Bacillus pumilus: one gene and its partner. The protein of the gene in region 1 interacts with the protein of each later gene in a pairwise test. Links are inferred from orthologs where the notes say so. Each region holds a gene or a part of one and is shown on either strand. Other genes may lie near its edges.

The links.
Region 2: the proteins of tagH (region 1) and mreD interact in binary tests that used the Bacillus subtilis proteins (3 or more experiments, as listed by UniProt). The link is inferred for Bacillus pumilus from one-to-one orthologs.

The regions. Positions count from the first base shown.
Region 1 is NZ_CP047089.1:498,720-506,916, reverse strand. The notes cover bases 4,941-7,779. They hold tagH (teichoic acids export ABC transporter ATP-binding subunit TagH), read right to left. Parts: upstream 7,242-7,779; coding sequence 5,640-7,241; downstream 4,941-5,639. Other genes in these bases: GPS65_RS02390 (ABC transporter permease), read right to left, coding at 7,261-7,779; GPS65_RS02400 (undecaprenyl-diphosphate phosphatase), read left to right, coding at 4,941-5,334. In the rest of the region: tlpB (methyl-accepting chemotaxis protein), read left to right, coding at 1-890; GPS65_RS02420 (type 1 glutamine amidotransferase domain-containing protein), read left to right, coding at 981-1,505; GPS65_RS02415 (Gfo/Idh/MocA family protein), read right to left, coding at 1,589-2,572; GPS65_RS02410 (DoxX family protein), read left to right, coding at 2,774-3,166; GPS65_RS02405 (AI-2E family transporter), read left to right, coding at 3,232-4,374; more of GPS65_RS02400, read left to right, coding at 4,501-4,940; more of GPS65_RS02390, read right to left, coding at 7,780-8,100.
Region 2 is NZ_CP047089.1:1,562,034-1,565,877, reverse strand. What follows is about bases 852-3,844. They hold mreD (rod shape-determining protein MreD), read right to left. Parts: upstream 2,611-3,844; coding sequence 2,092-2,610; downstream 852-2,091. Other genes in these bases: GPS65_RS07550 (rod shape-determining protein), read right to left, coding at 3,534-3,844; mreC (rod shape-determining protein MreC), read right to left, coding at 2,607-3,506; minC (septum site-determining protein MinC), read right to left, coding at 1,354-2,037; minD (septum site-determining protein MinD), read right to left, coding at 852-1,351. In the rest of the region: GPS65_RS07575 (M23 family metallopeptidase), read right to left, coding at 1-435; more of minD, read right to left, coding at 548-851. UniProt on the Bacillus subtilis protein: Involved in formation of the rod shape of the cell. May also contribute to regulation of formation of penicillin-binding proteins.

The DNA of each region.
Region 1 (8,197 bases):
CATCTGAAGAACTGACGGCAAGCGCAGGTCAAACGACAAAAGCAACCGAACATATTACATCATCTATTGAAACTTTCTCAAACGGCAATGAAAATCAAAGCGAAATGGTGGAGCAAAGTGCGGCTCATTTAAAACAAATGAATGAAGGACTGAACGAAGTCGCAGAAACATCTGATGTCATCACAGCGTCATCGATTCAATCAAGAACAGTCGCCGAATCAGGCGGACAGCTTGTGGAGCAAACCGTTGGCCAGATGAAGACGATCGACCATTCAGTGAAAGAAGCTGAAGGAGTAATCAACGGACTAGAACATAAATCAAAAGACATCACAAACATCCTAGGCGTAATTAACGGCATTGCGGATCAAACGAATTTACTTGCACTCAATGCAGCCATTGAAGCAGCACGTGCAGGTGAGTCAGGCAGAGGATTCTCTGTTGTTGCAGAGGAAGTGCGAAAACTTGCAGTTCAATCATCAGATTCAGCAAAAGAGATTGAAAAGCTTGTGAAAGAAATCGTATCTGAAATCGAAACATCTCAAAATATGTTCAAATCAGTAAATGAAGAAGTGAAGAATGGTCTTTCCATTACAGATCAAACGAAAGAAAGCTTCTCACAAATTAATCAGCAAACAGCGGAGATCGCTACAAGAATTAATGACATGAATACAACAGTACGCGAGCTTTCAAAAGGATCTGAGCAAATTTCAAAAGCAGTGAATGAAATTGCAGATGTATCACGAGAAAGTTCAGCAAGCATCCAAGATATCGCTGCATCTGCTGAAGAGCAGCTTGCTTCTATGGAAGAGATTAGTTCTTCTTCTACGACTCTTTCCCAAATGGCGGAAGAATTACGTGATTTAATTAAAAAGTTCAAGATCAACGAATAAGATCAAGTGGTTCTCCTCAAGGGGAACCGCTTTTCTTTTTAAGCAATCATCTCGTACAATAGAGGAAATCGAAAGAATAGGAGAGATGTTATGCGTTTATCAGATAAGAAGGTCATTGCATTAGTCAGTGATGATTTTGAAGATTTAGAGCTATGGTATCCGGTTCTGCGTTTAAGAGAAGAAGGGGCAACTGTGCACCTTGTAGGAGAAAAAGCAAATCATGAGTACATCGGGAAGTATGGTGTGCCGGCTGTATCTGATAAGGATTTTTATTCCATTCAAGCAGATGAATATGATGCCGTGCTTGTCCCAGGAGGTTGGGCGCCAGATAAACTGCGCCGTTATCCAGAAGTGTTAAATATCGTTCGTTCATTTGATGAAAAGGCGAAACCAATCGGGCAGATTTGCCATGCTGGCTGGGTGCTGATTTCAGCAGGAATCTTGCAAGGCAAAAAGGTGACAAGCACACCTGGTATTAAAGATGATATGACAAATGCTGGAGCGGACTGGTTTGATGAAGCAGTCGTCACAGATGGTCACATCATCTCGAGCAGACGTCCGCCAGATCTCCCTCCATATGTGAAAGCATTTGCGGATGTGTTAGCGGCAACATAATCAATGGACTCAAAATAAAAAAACAAAGGGCGAACTTGCACATCACGTTCGCCCTTTGTTCATCATTTCATACCCCATTCATTTTATCTATCGGTAGGAAACCTCACGCCCATTTGTTTTCTCGCCTCATCCATGACAGACATGGTTTGAACAGATAAGGCAAATGTATTGACCGGAGACTGACTCATTCCTTGCTGAATACACTCAATAAAATGACAGATTTCATAATACATCGCTGGCTGATCATCTTTGAGAGAGATGTCGGTATGATGTCCTTGCCGATCATGGATCGTGATATGCGAAGGACGGTGGAATTGATCAATCACCATCGTCGCATCCTCTCCTTGAATTTCAGCAGATAAATGAGACGTTGAAATTTTAGAATGAAAAAGGAGTGCTTGATGCCCGTCATATTGCATAAGAACAGAGCCGCTCCCATCTACACCAGAAGAAAGCTTGTAGCCTCTGGCGATGATTTGATTCGGCAGACCAAATAAATAGATCACTGGGTAGACGAGATACACACCGATATCCATTAAAGAACCATTGGACAATTCAGGCTTAAAAGCATTTGGAATCTCACCATTTCGATAGGCATCGTATCTTGAGGAATATTTACAGTAATGAGCAACCACTTGCCGAATGGGTCCGAGCTGATCAAGATGCTGTTTGATTTGAAGGAAGTTGGGCAGAAATGTCGTTTTCATCGCTTCCATCAAACACACTTGATGTTTTTTTGCTGTAGCAATCATCTCTTCCACTTCTTTTCGGTGTGAGGCAAATGGTTTTTCGCATAAAACATGTTTTTGATGTTCCATCATCAAAATAGCCTGCTCCTTATGAAGGGCATTTGGGCTCGCAATATACACAGCATCAAACGCATCACTTTCCGCCATTTCATGTAAGTTCGTAAAAACTGTACCGATACCGTATTTTTCGGCAAATGCTTGGCCCTTTTCAGCGGACCGTGAATAGACGGCTGTACATGTAAAATCAGCTACTCCTTCACCGGCCTGTAAGAATCGATCTGTAATCCAGTTCGTTCCGATGACAGCAAATCGAATCATGTCGTTCCCTCCTTCTACTTTTCTCTGATTATACATCCTTTGAAAGCGTTTGTATGAAAGAACATTCTTTTTATTGAAAAGCGGATGAAACCTTTATATAGGCTGATGCGTCTTACATAAAGGATATAAATGTACGAAAAGTGGGTAGTTTCTTCCTTCGTTCGGGTAATACTCTGATAGAAGGGAGAGGAGGAAACGACCATGAAGCGCGTCCTACATATAGGAAGTACATACGTCTTTGCGCTTTTATTCATAGGAGCTGGTATTTTTCATGTCATAGAGCCGAGCGGCTTTGCTCGTATGATGCCAGGCTGGCCATTTCCATATGTAATGATCTATGCGACGGCATGCCTAGAATGGCTACTGGCTATCTTGCTCCTTTTGCCCAATGTCAGGATCGTAGCAGCAAAAACCATTGCTGTCTATCTTGTCCTCATTTTCCCTGCAAACTTATTTGCTGCGCGAGAGGGAATTCCATTTCCAGGTCAAGAAAGCACAGATCAGTCTTTGCTATGGATAAGACTGATAGGACAGCCAATTCTGATTATATGGGTGATGTCCATTGCAAAATGGGAAAAAAAGCTGAAACAATGATCACCAAATCATGATCAGGTAGTGTACAATTTATTCATAAAATAGCCCGAGTTTGGAGGAACGATATGAATTCTATGCAAATGTGGAGCAGTCGATTTAGAAAATTTTTTCTTGATAACAAGTTTGTTCTCTTTTTACTCGTCCTGCTATTAATCGGATTGAATATCCTTGTTTTCATGAAAACATCCTTTATTTTCACACCGCTCATTGTACTCGTCAAAACCATTGCCTTACCGATTATTTTAACGGGGGTCGTGTATTATTTATTAAACCCGATTGTCAATTTGTTAGAGAGGTTTAGAGTGAAACGGATCTTTTCGATTTTGCTTTTATATATTGTCATTATTGGCATGATTACAGTAACGATTGTGTCTATTATTCCGTTTTTACAAGCGCAAATGATGAGCCTGTTTCATAACCTACCGAAATATGTTGATACGGTAGAAGATCAGATTAGACAACTAACGGGAAGCAACTTCATTACTCAAGCGCAAAAAAACATGAATTTTAACGTCTCTGAATTGGTAAGCAAAGCGTCAAGTCAAGCGACGAAAATTTTGGAAAGTACCTTTACAGGAGTGGGGACATTCTTAGGGGCGCTCACTGAAATCATCATCTCGATCGTGACGGTTCCGTTCATTCTGTTCTATTTATTAAAAGATGGCAAAAAATTACCTGACTATTTCCTGAAATTTATTCCGAATAAGTTTAGAGAACATACACATATCGTGCTTCACGAAATGAACCATCGCCTGAGCTCTTATATTCTTGGACAGATCATTGTCAGCTTCTGTATTGGTGTGCTTCTTTTAATTGGTTATCTGATTATTGGACTTGATTATGCGTTGCTGCTGGCCATCATTGCGGCATGTACAAGTGTGGTACCTTACCTTGGTCCTACGATTGCGATTACACCAGCGATTGTCATTGCACTTGTGACATCACCAGTGATGCTTTTAAAACTGATCATTGTCTGGACAGTGGTACAGCTCATTGAAGGGAAATTTATTTCACCTCAGGTTATGGGGAAAAACCTTCATATCCACCCGATCACGATTATCTTTGTTCTCTTAACAGCAGGTAAATTGTTTAGCGTAGTCGGCATCATTGTTGCGATTCCGACATATGCGGTCCTGAAGGTCATCACGACCCACTTGTTTGATTGGTTCAAAATGCGATCCAATTTGTATAAAGAAGAAAAGGTTTAATGTCATAATCTTTTTTTGAAAAAAATATAGTATCATAAAGACGAGCTTTCGATGAAGGAAGCTTGTCTTTATGTGGACATAGATGGTTGACCTGTTCAAAGATCAGAATTGAAAGGAAAGAAAATCATGAATCTATGGGATTTATTCGTGGCACTGGTTTTAGGAATTGTCGAAGGATTAACAGAGTATGCACCTGTCTCATCTACAGGTCACATGATCATTGTCGATGATCTATGGTTAAAATCAAAGGAAATCATTACGCCAGAGGCGGCAAACACATTTAAAGTCGTGATTCAGTTAGGATCTATTTTAGCTGTCATGATTGTGTTCAAGGATCGGATTTTGAACTTGTTAGGCTTAAAGAAAAATATCACCGAAGAACAAAAGCGCAGCGGGCATAAGCTGACCATTGCTCAAATCGCAGTAGGACTCGTTCCAGCCGTCATTTTAGGATTCTTATTTGAAGACTATATTGATAAATACTTGTTTGACGTGAGAACAGTTGCTGTCGGCTTGATTTTAGGCGCAGTGCTGATGCTTGTCGCTGACTGGATCAATAAACGTAAAACAGAAACAAGCTCTGTCGATAACATGACGTACAGACAGGCGCTTTATATCGGACTGTTTCAATGTTTGGCGTTATGGCCAGGCTTCTCTCGCTCAGGTTCGACGATCGCAGGTGGGGTTATTCTTGGTTTGAATCACCGTGCGGCAGCTGACTTTACATTTATCATGGCGATGCCGATTATGGCAGGCGCAAGCTTCTTAACACTTGTGAAAAATGCCGAATATTTAACAACAGACATGCTGCCATTCTTTATCGTGGGCTTTGTGAGTGCATTTGTTGTGGCTCTCTTCGTTGTTCGATTCTTCCTAAAATTGATCAATAAAATCAAGCTGGTGCCTTTTGCAATATACCGAATCATCCTAGGTGTGATTTTATTTATCCTATTCATGTAATACTGGAAACTACTCTTATTAAAGAGTAGTCAGCTTGTAGACAAAGTCTACAAGCTTTTTTGTATAATAAGGGTAATAACAATAATCTGTGGGGGATAAACATGTTATCGAAACGTGAAGAAGAAAGAAGAAATCAATTAGAAGTAGTGGCTTTAACCTTAAAAAGCTAGCAAACTGGACATGGAAAGTACCATGTCCAGCGTAAAACACATGATGTTTTTTCAAAAAATGTGAAAACCCCACTTTTACTTGAAGTAAAAGTGGGGTTTGTCTACGGTCTGAAAGCTGCCATGTTTGGCAGCTTTTTATTTAATGACTGAGATAGTAAGTGTATGATTTTCGTTATCAACTACAAATAGATTGTTTTCTCCCTTTACAGCAAATTTCGTTTGTTTGTCATTCAACAAGATGTTTTGCTTGTTTAATCCGATTGTTGTTGGCGACAGCTGCATAACTTCGCTAAATACAATCGAGTTCGCTTTTCCGTCTTGAATTACATACTCAGTTCTTTCAGTCACTAATCGTTGGATAGTATTCCCTTGATCACTTTTAATTGAGGTCAATGCTTGCAATCTTTCTTTTAGAACTGATTCTTCTTTTCCAAGAAATGAAAGTAGATACTCATACGAAGCCGCTGAAGCAGGTGATACATATGAAATGAACTGAACTGGTTGAATAGATAACGACTTTAACTCATCTGTACTTTGAAGGTTACTGGCTTTCATAATATAGTTTTTATCAGATATTTTTATTTGTACAACTTTTTTATTCTCAGCTACCACCTGTACTTTTTCACCAAATGGCAAGGTGAATTCTGCTCTTTTTTTAAAAGCTTTGTCTTTATAAATAGGCGTAGAGTCTTTCAAGGTAATGGCTTGTCTATGAACTTTTTCTAGATCAACCATGCCACCTGTCTCAGCACTCTTTGGTTGGTGGTTCTCTGTGTTATTTATTGTAATGGCACCGAAAGTTGCTAAAGTTCGAAGTGGACGATCTGAAAACATTGATAATGCAAGAAGTATAGTAAATAACGTTAAAAGTGTTGTTTGAATTACAGATCCTAAAAACTCACTCCGTTTTCTTCCATCTTTATATCGAGTGATTCGCTCTCCATTATGCATCTTTTTTCTATCTTCTTTATTTTCTAATTGGTATTCTGCTTTCTTTTTCTTTGATAGTTTGTTAAACCAATCAACAAATTCTTTGTATTCTTTTACAACTTTTTCAGTATCATCAAACATACGAAGTTCGCCGTAATGCATCCAGGCAACTCGATCACAAATTTTTTGAATTTGGCCTATTGAATGACTGACAAAGAAAATCGTCTTTCCCTGTTCTTTAAACTCAGTTATACGATCCACGCATTTTTGATAAAAAGTTTGATCTCCAACAGACAGTGCTTCATCAATAATCAAAATATCCGGATCAATATGTGCTGAAATTGCAAATCCGAGCCGAGATTTCATCCCGCTCGAATAACTTTTTACAGGCTGATCAATAAAGTCCCCAATATCTGCAAACTCTACAATTTTATCATAAAGTTCGTCTATTTCCTTATTCGTAAGCCCCATCATTAAGCACTTTAATCGAATGTTGTCTTTACCGCTTAATTGGTTGTTAAGGCCTGCTGAAATTGCAATTAATGATGGTTGGCCGTCCATCTCAATTTGACCACTTGTTGGGGGAATGATTTTCGCAAGAAGGTTTGACATCGTTGATTTTCCAGAACCGTTTATACCAACAAAACCAATCGTTTCACCTTCATATACGTCAAAGGACACATTACGAACAGCAAAAAATCCTTTGTCACTTTTATTAGGTAAAAACAGCCCTTTTATTTTATCTGACTGCTTTTTATACAGAAAATACTGCTTAGATACATTTCGAAACGAAACCTTTAGTTTCATCGTATTATCTCCTTACTTTTTAAAGAAAATCGACAAACTTATCTCTAAATTTCATATGAAGTAATGAACCGATTGTTAAGAGAAGTAAAGTAATCGCCCAAAAATAAAGCGTATATTTCATATCATTGAAGAACCATTCTCCTCTAAGAAAGCTTTTCCTAAACCCTTCAATAATATAATATAAAGGATTCAGCTTTAATGTAGTCGCAATCCATTCATACTTCCCGGTAAACTTATCTCCAATATCCCATAAAATAGGAAGCAAAAACATTAGTAGTCTTGTCAAGGATTGCAGCAAGTTTTGGTAATCACGGACAAGAACACTAATAGTTGAATTAAATAGGCTGAAAGCAAACATAAACGTAATCAAGCAAATAAAATAATATAGATATTGAATCCAATGAATGTCAGGGTATATTCCATGAGAAATAAGCATGATAACATAGATACCCATCATCAAAAAATAACTAAATAAATTTGATGTTATGACAACAGAAGGAAGTGCACTAATTGGAAAATTCATTTTTGACACTAACTTTATGCGCTTAAAAACACTGTTTGCACCTTCTGTAATAGTAGAACTAATAAAAAACCATGGAATTAAACCCGCTAGCATCCATATTAGAAAAGGTATACTTACGTGAGAACCATCTGCCATTTCTGCAGTTCTTCCTGCTCCTCTCAGACCTAAACCAAACACAAACCAATATGCCATGATTTGAATCAACGGATTTAACAATTGCCAAAAGACACCTAAATAATTGAGCTGATATTTTGACTTTGTTTCATAAATAGCCAGTCTAAAAATTAAAGTGGTTGAAGTGAACTGCTCTTTAAGAATTTTAAACATTGCATTCATAATAATCGTCCTTAAATTTAATTATTGGCGTAATCTATTTCAAAACACTGCTCTTAATTGTAACAGATTACATTAGATTTTTCATCTTAAATCAAAG
Region 2 (3,844 bases), 1.1 Mb from region 1 along the record:
CGCTTGTACATCTTTTTGGTCTTCCTTTTTGTCCGTTAAAAAGGCAAGGGGGTTTCCAACTGTTTTCTCAAACCAGCGATTAGCAGCAGCAAATTGAAAATCCTGCTCAAAGGTCTGCGTAATGATCGGCTTCAGCTGCTGGAACGGCCCTGCCTGACCTTTAAACGATATAGCTGCAATCAACACAAGGGATGCAGATAATAAACATTTCAGTACAAAGGCATTGGGGTTAAATAGTGGATGCTGATATTTCTTCGGTTGATGAGACGACGCTTCAAAGGAAGACGACCCTGAATGCTTTTCTTCCTCTGTTAACATGACCCATGGAGGAATATCCTCTTTTTTCTTGAAGGTCGTCTTCTTAGATGGAGCAACTGAATGCTTCGTTTTGCGGCGCTGCGCGATTTTCTTTCGGTACTCGTCCACTCTTTTCATGAGATCACCCTTTACATACAAACAGTTTGTACATTTTATGTGGCAACCTCATCTGATATGCAACAAAAAGACCGATTCTCACCGAATCGGTCTCGTCTTACCTAAATGCTGATTAAGCTCTCACACCAAAAAATGCTTTCAGCTTAGCAAACATTCCTTTGTTTTCATCTTCAAATGATTGAAGTGGAACAGATTCGCCTAGTACACGGCGAGCGATATTTCGATACGCAATCGATACTTTGTTTTTAGCATCCATGACAATCGGTTCGCCATTATTTGAAGCCTTAATCACGTCATCATCATCAGCAACAATGCCAAGAAGATCAATCGATAAGTGATGGACAACTTCATCCACATCCATTGAATCGCCACTTTTCGCCATGTGTGTACGAATACGGTTGACAATCAAACGAGGTGGTTCGATATCTTCTTGTTCTAACAAGCCAATGATACGGTCGGCATCTCTCACAGCTGAGATCTCAGGCGTCGTCACGACAATTGCCTTATCTGCACCAGATACAGCATTTTTAAAGCCTTGCTCAATTCCAGCAGGGCAATCAATGACGACATAATCAAAGTCTTGTTTCAATGATTGAATTAATTCTTTGATCTGCTCTGGCTCTACAGCTGTTTTATCGCTTGTTTGAGCAGCAGGTAAAAGATACAAAAGATCCTCGAAACGCTTATCTTTTACAAGCGCCTGATGGATTTTACATCTTCCTTCTACTACATCGACTAGATCGTAAATAATGCGGTTCTCAAGCCCCATCACGACATCTAAATTCCGAAGGCCAATATCGGTATCAACTAGACACACTTTTTTCCCTTGAATTGCTAGTGCTGTGCCTAAGTTTGCAGATGTTGTTGTTTTGCCAACGCCGCCTTTTCCTGAGGTAATCACAATAGCCTCGCCCAATTTCACATTCCTCCCTCAAGCCTTGTCAGATTAGGTCTTATATGAGCCAATTGCTGCAGGCGTTCAATGATCATGTTGCCATCTATATCTAAATAAGCACATTCCATTTCATTTCCATCTTCTTTTTGATCCGGTGCACGGTTAAACACTTGTGCGATGCGAAGCTGAGTTGGAATCATACGAGATGCCGCAATGACAGCTTGTTTATTTCCATTACATCCAGCATGTGCCACGCCTTTTAAAGCGCCGAGCACAAAAATATTTCCCCCTGCACGAATCGTTCCACCAGGATTGACATCTCCTATTAATAAGAGATCTCCTTCAACATACAGTACCTGTCCTGAGCGTACAATTTTGGCTACAGAGGTAATTTCGGCCTCTGCTTTTAATCGTTTCGCCTCTTCAGTTGACATGACGTCACTTTCAATAGAGTGAATGACGAGATGTTCATTTTCAGAGACTGCTTCAGTCAAACGCATTTCCTGATCCTCTGTTAAATACCGAAAACCAAGCTTAATATGCACATTAACCTTATGACCTTCCCTTCCATCTGTATATTGCTCAAGTAAAAGAACCTCTCGCAAGCCAGAAAGAAGGTCATCAAACGAACAGTCATCATTTAACTGTAATGTTAATCCGTTTTTAGTACCTTTTATCGTCACATATTGCTGTTTTTGAGTTTTCAAGATGCTCACCTCAACAACATACTCATTTCGCCGTATTTGGACAAACTCCTGCTTTTATTCGTCGATCAGTTCTTGTTTCATGTTGATGAAAAAGAGCCTAAGCGGCACAACAAGTATGAGAGACGCAGCAGTATTTAAAAGAATCGTTGGAATAAAGCGTTCGATGACATACGTATTAAACGGCATAATCCCGGGTTGAATTGTCGCTTGAACGCCGTACACATAAAACTCCATTACGGAAACAGCAATAATCGACAGAAAGACGACCACTAACATATTCGTTTGCAAAACTTTAAAGGCTTTCGCTAGCAAATAGCAGAGCGCTCCAAAGCCAAACATATGAACACCAAGTATGCCTGTATACGAAATATCATATAAAAGTCCAAAGATAAAACCGAAAATCACACCATATTTTTGATTCACAAAAGCCGTCATAAATACGAGTGCGAGTAAGATGAAATGAGGAGCTAAAATTTGATTGTCTGAAACAAATGGGAGCTTCACTAGATCGACAAAAATACTGTCAAATACGAAGATAAACAACATGACGAAAGCAAGAAGGACACGTCTCACGAGCCTTCCTCCTTCGTCAATACAGATGCATCTGCCGTACTTGAGCTGCGATTCACCACAATCACGCGGTCTAAATTGTTGAGTTCAGCCGCTGGTTCTACATAAATGATCTTTGTCAGGCCGTAATGATCTGGCTCGATTTCACTTACCTTACCAATCGTCAAGCCTTGAGGGAATACGCCCCCTGCTCCAGATGTTTCAACAAGATCTCCTTTTTTGACATCTCCATCTGCATCAGATTTCAGAATATTCATTGTCAGCATTTTTTTCTTACTGTCATAGCCGTTAATAATTCCGTTGAGTTCTTCTTTGCCCTTTTTCGCAAAAATTTTCGTTGAAATTCTATTATTTTGGTCAGTGGAGCTTAGCAACCTTACTGTCGAAGTAAAATTGTTGAGCTTATCACTTTCAATTTTCCCAATTAACGCACCACTCTCATTTGTGACCGCCATATCTTTGTCAACGCCTTGTTTTTTCCCTTTATCAATCATGACAAAGCTATCCCAAAGGGACGGGTTTCTCGCGATAACCGTTGATAGAATTGGCGTATAATCACGAATAGAGTTCACATAACCGAGCTGCTTGCGAAGCTTTTTGTTCTCATCTTCTAGTTCTTGAAGTTTCGCCTCATATTGAGTTTGTCCATCAAGTTTTTTTCGAAGACGTTCGTTTTCATCGTATGTGTTCTTTAAATCTTGTACGTTCCCATACATACCGGCAATAAATTGTGATGGTTTATGAAAGACACCTTGAAAAAAGCCTGTCGTATCCCCCACTAATTTTTCCGGCCATGAAGCACCTCTGCCGCTTTTCACTGAAAAACCAATCATGGCCACCAGTACGATGACACAGACAAGGAGCAACATTAATCTTTTATTCATAAAAAACTGCGGCATGTCTTACACCTCTTTATTTACGCCCGATTATCGATTATCTTTTGATTTTCCTTTGAACAAATGAATATGCTCTAGTGCTTTTCCTGTTCCGATCGCCACACAGTCAAGCGGATCTTCCGCAATAATGACTGGCATCTTCGTCTCATCACTAATCACTTTGTCAAGATTACGAAGCAATGCACCACCGCCAGTTAAAACGATTCCGCGGTCCATAATATCTGCTGCCAGCTCAGGCGGTGTTTTTTCAAGTGTCATTTTCACCGCATCAACAATGGTTTCCACTGTATCGCGAAGCGCTTTTGCAATCTCATCTGCTGTAATCGAGATTGTTTTTGGCA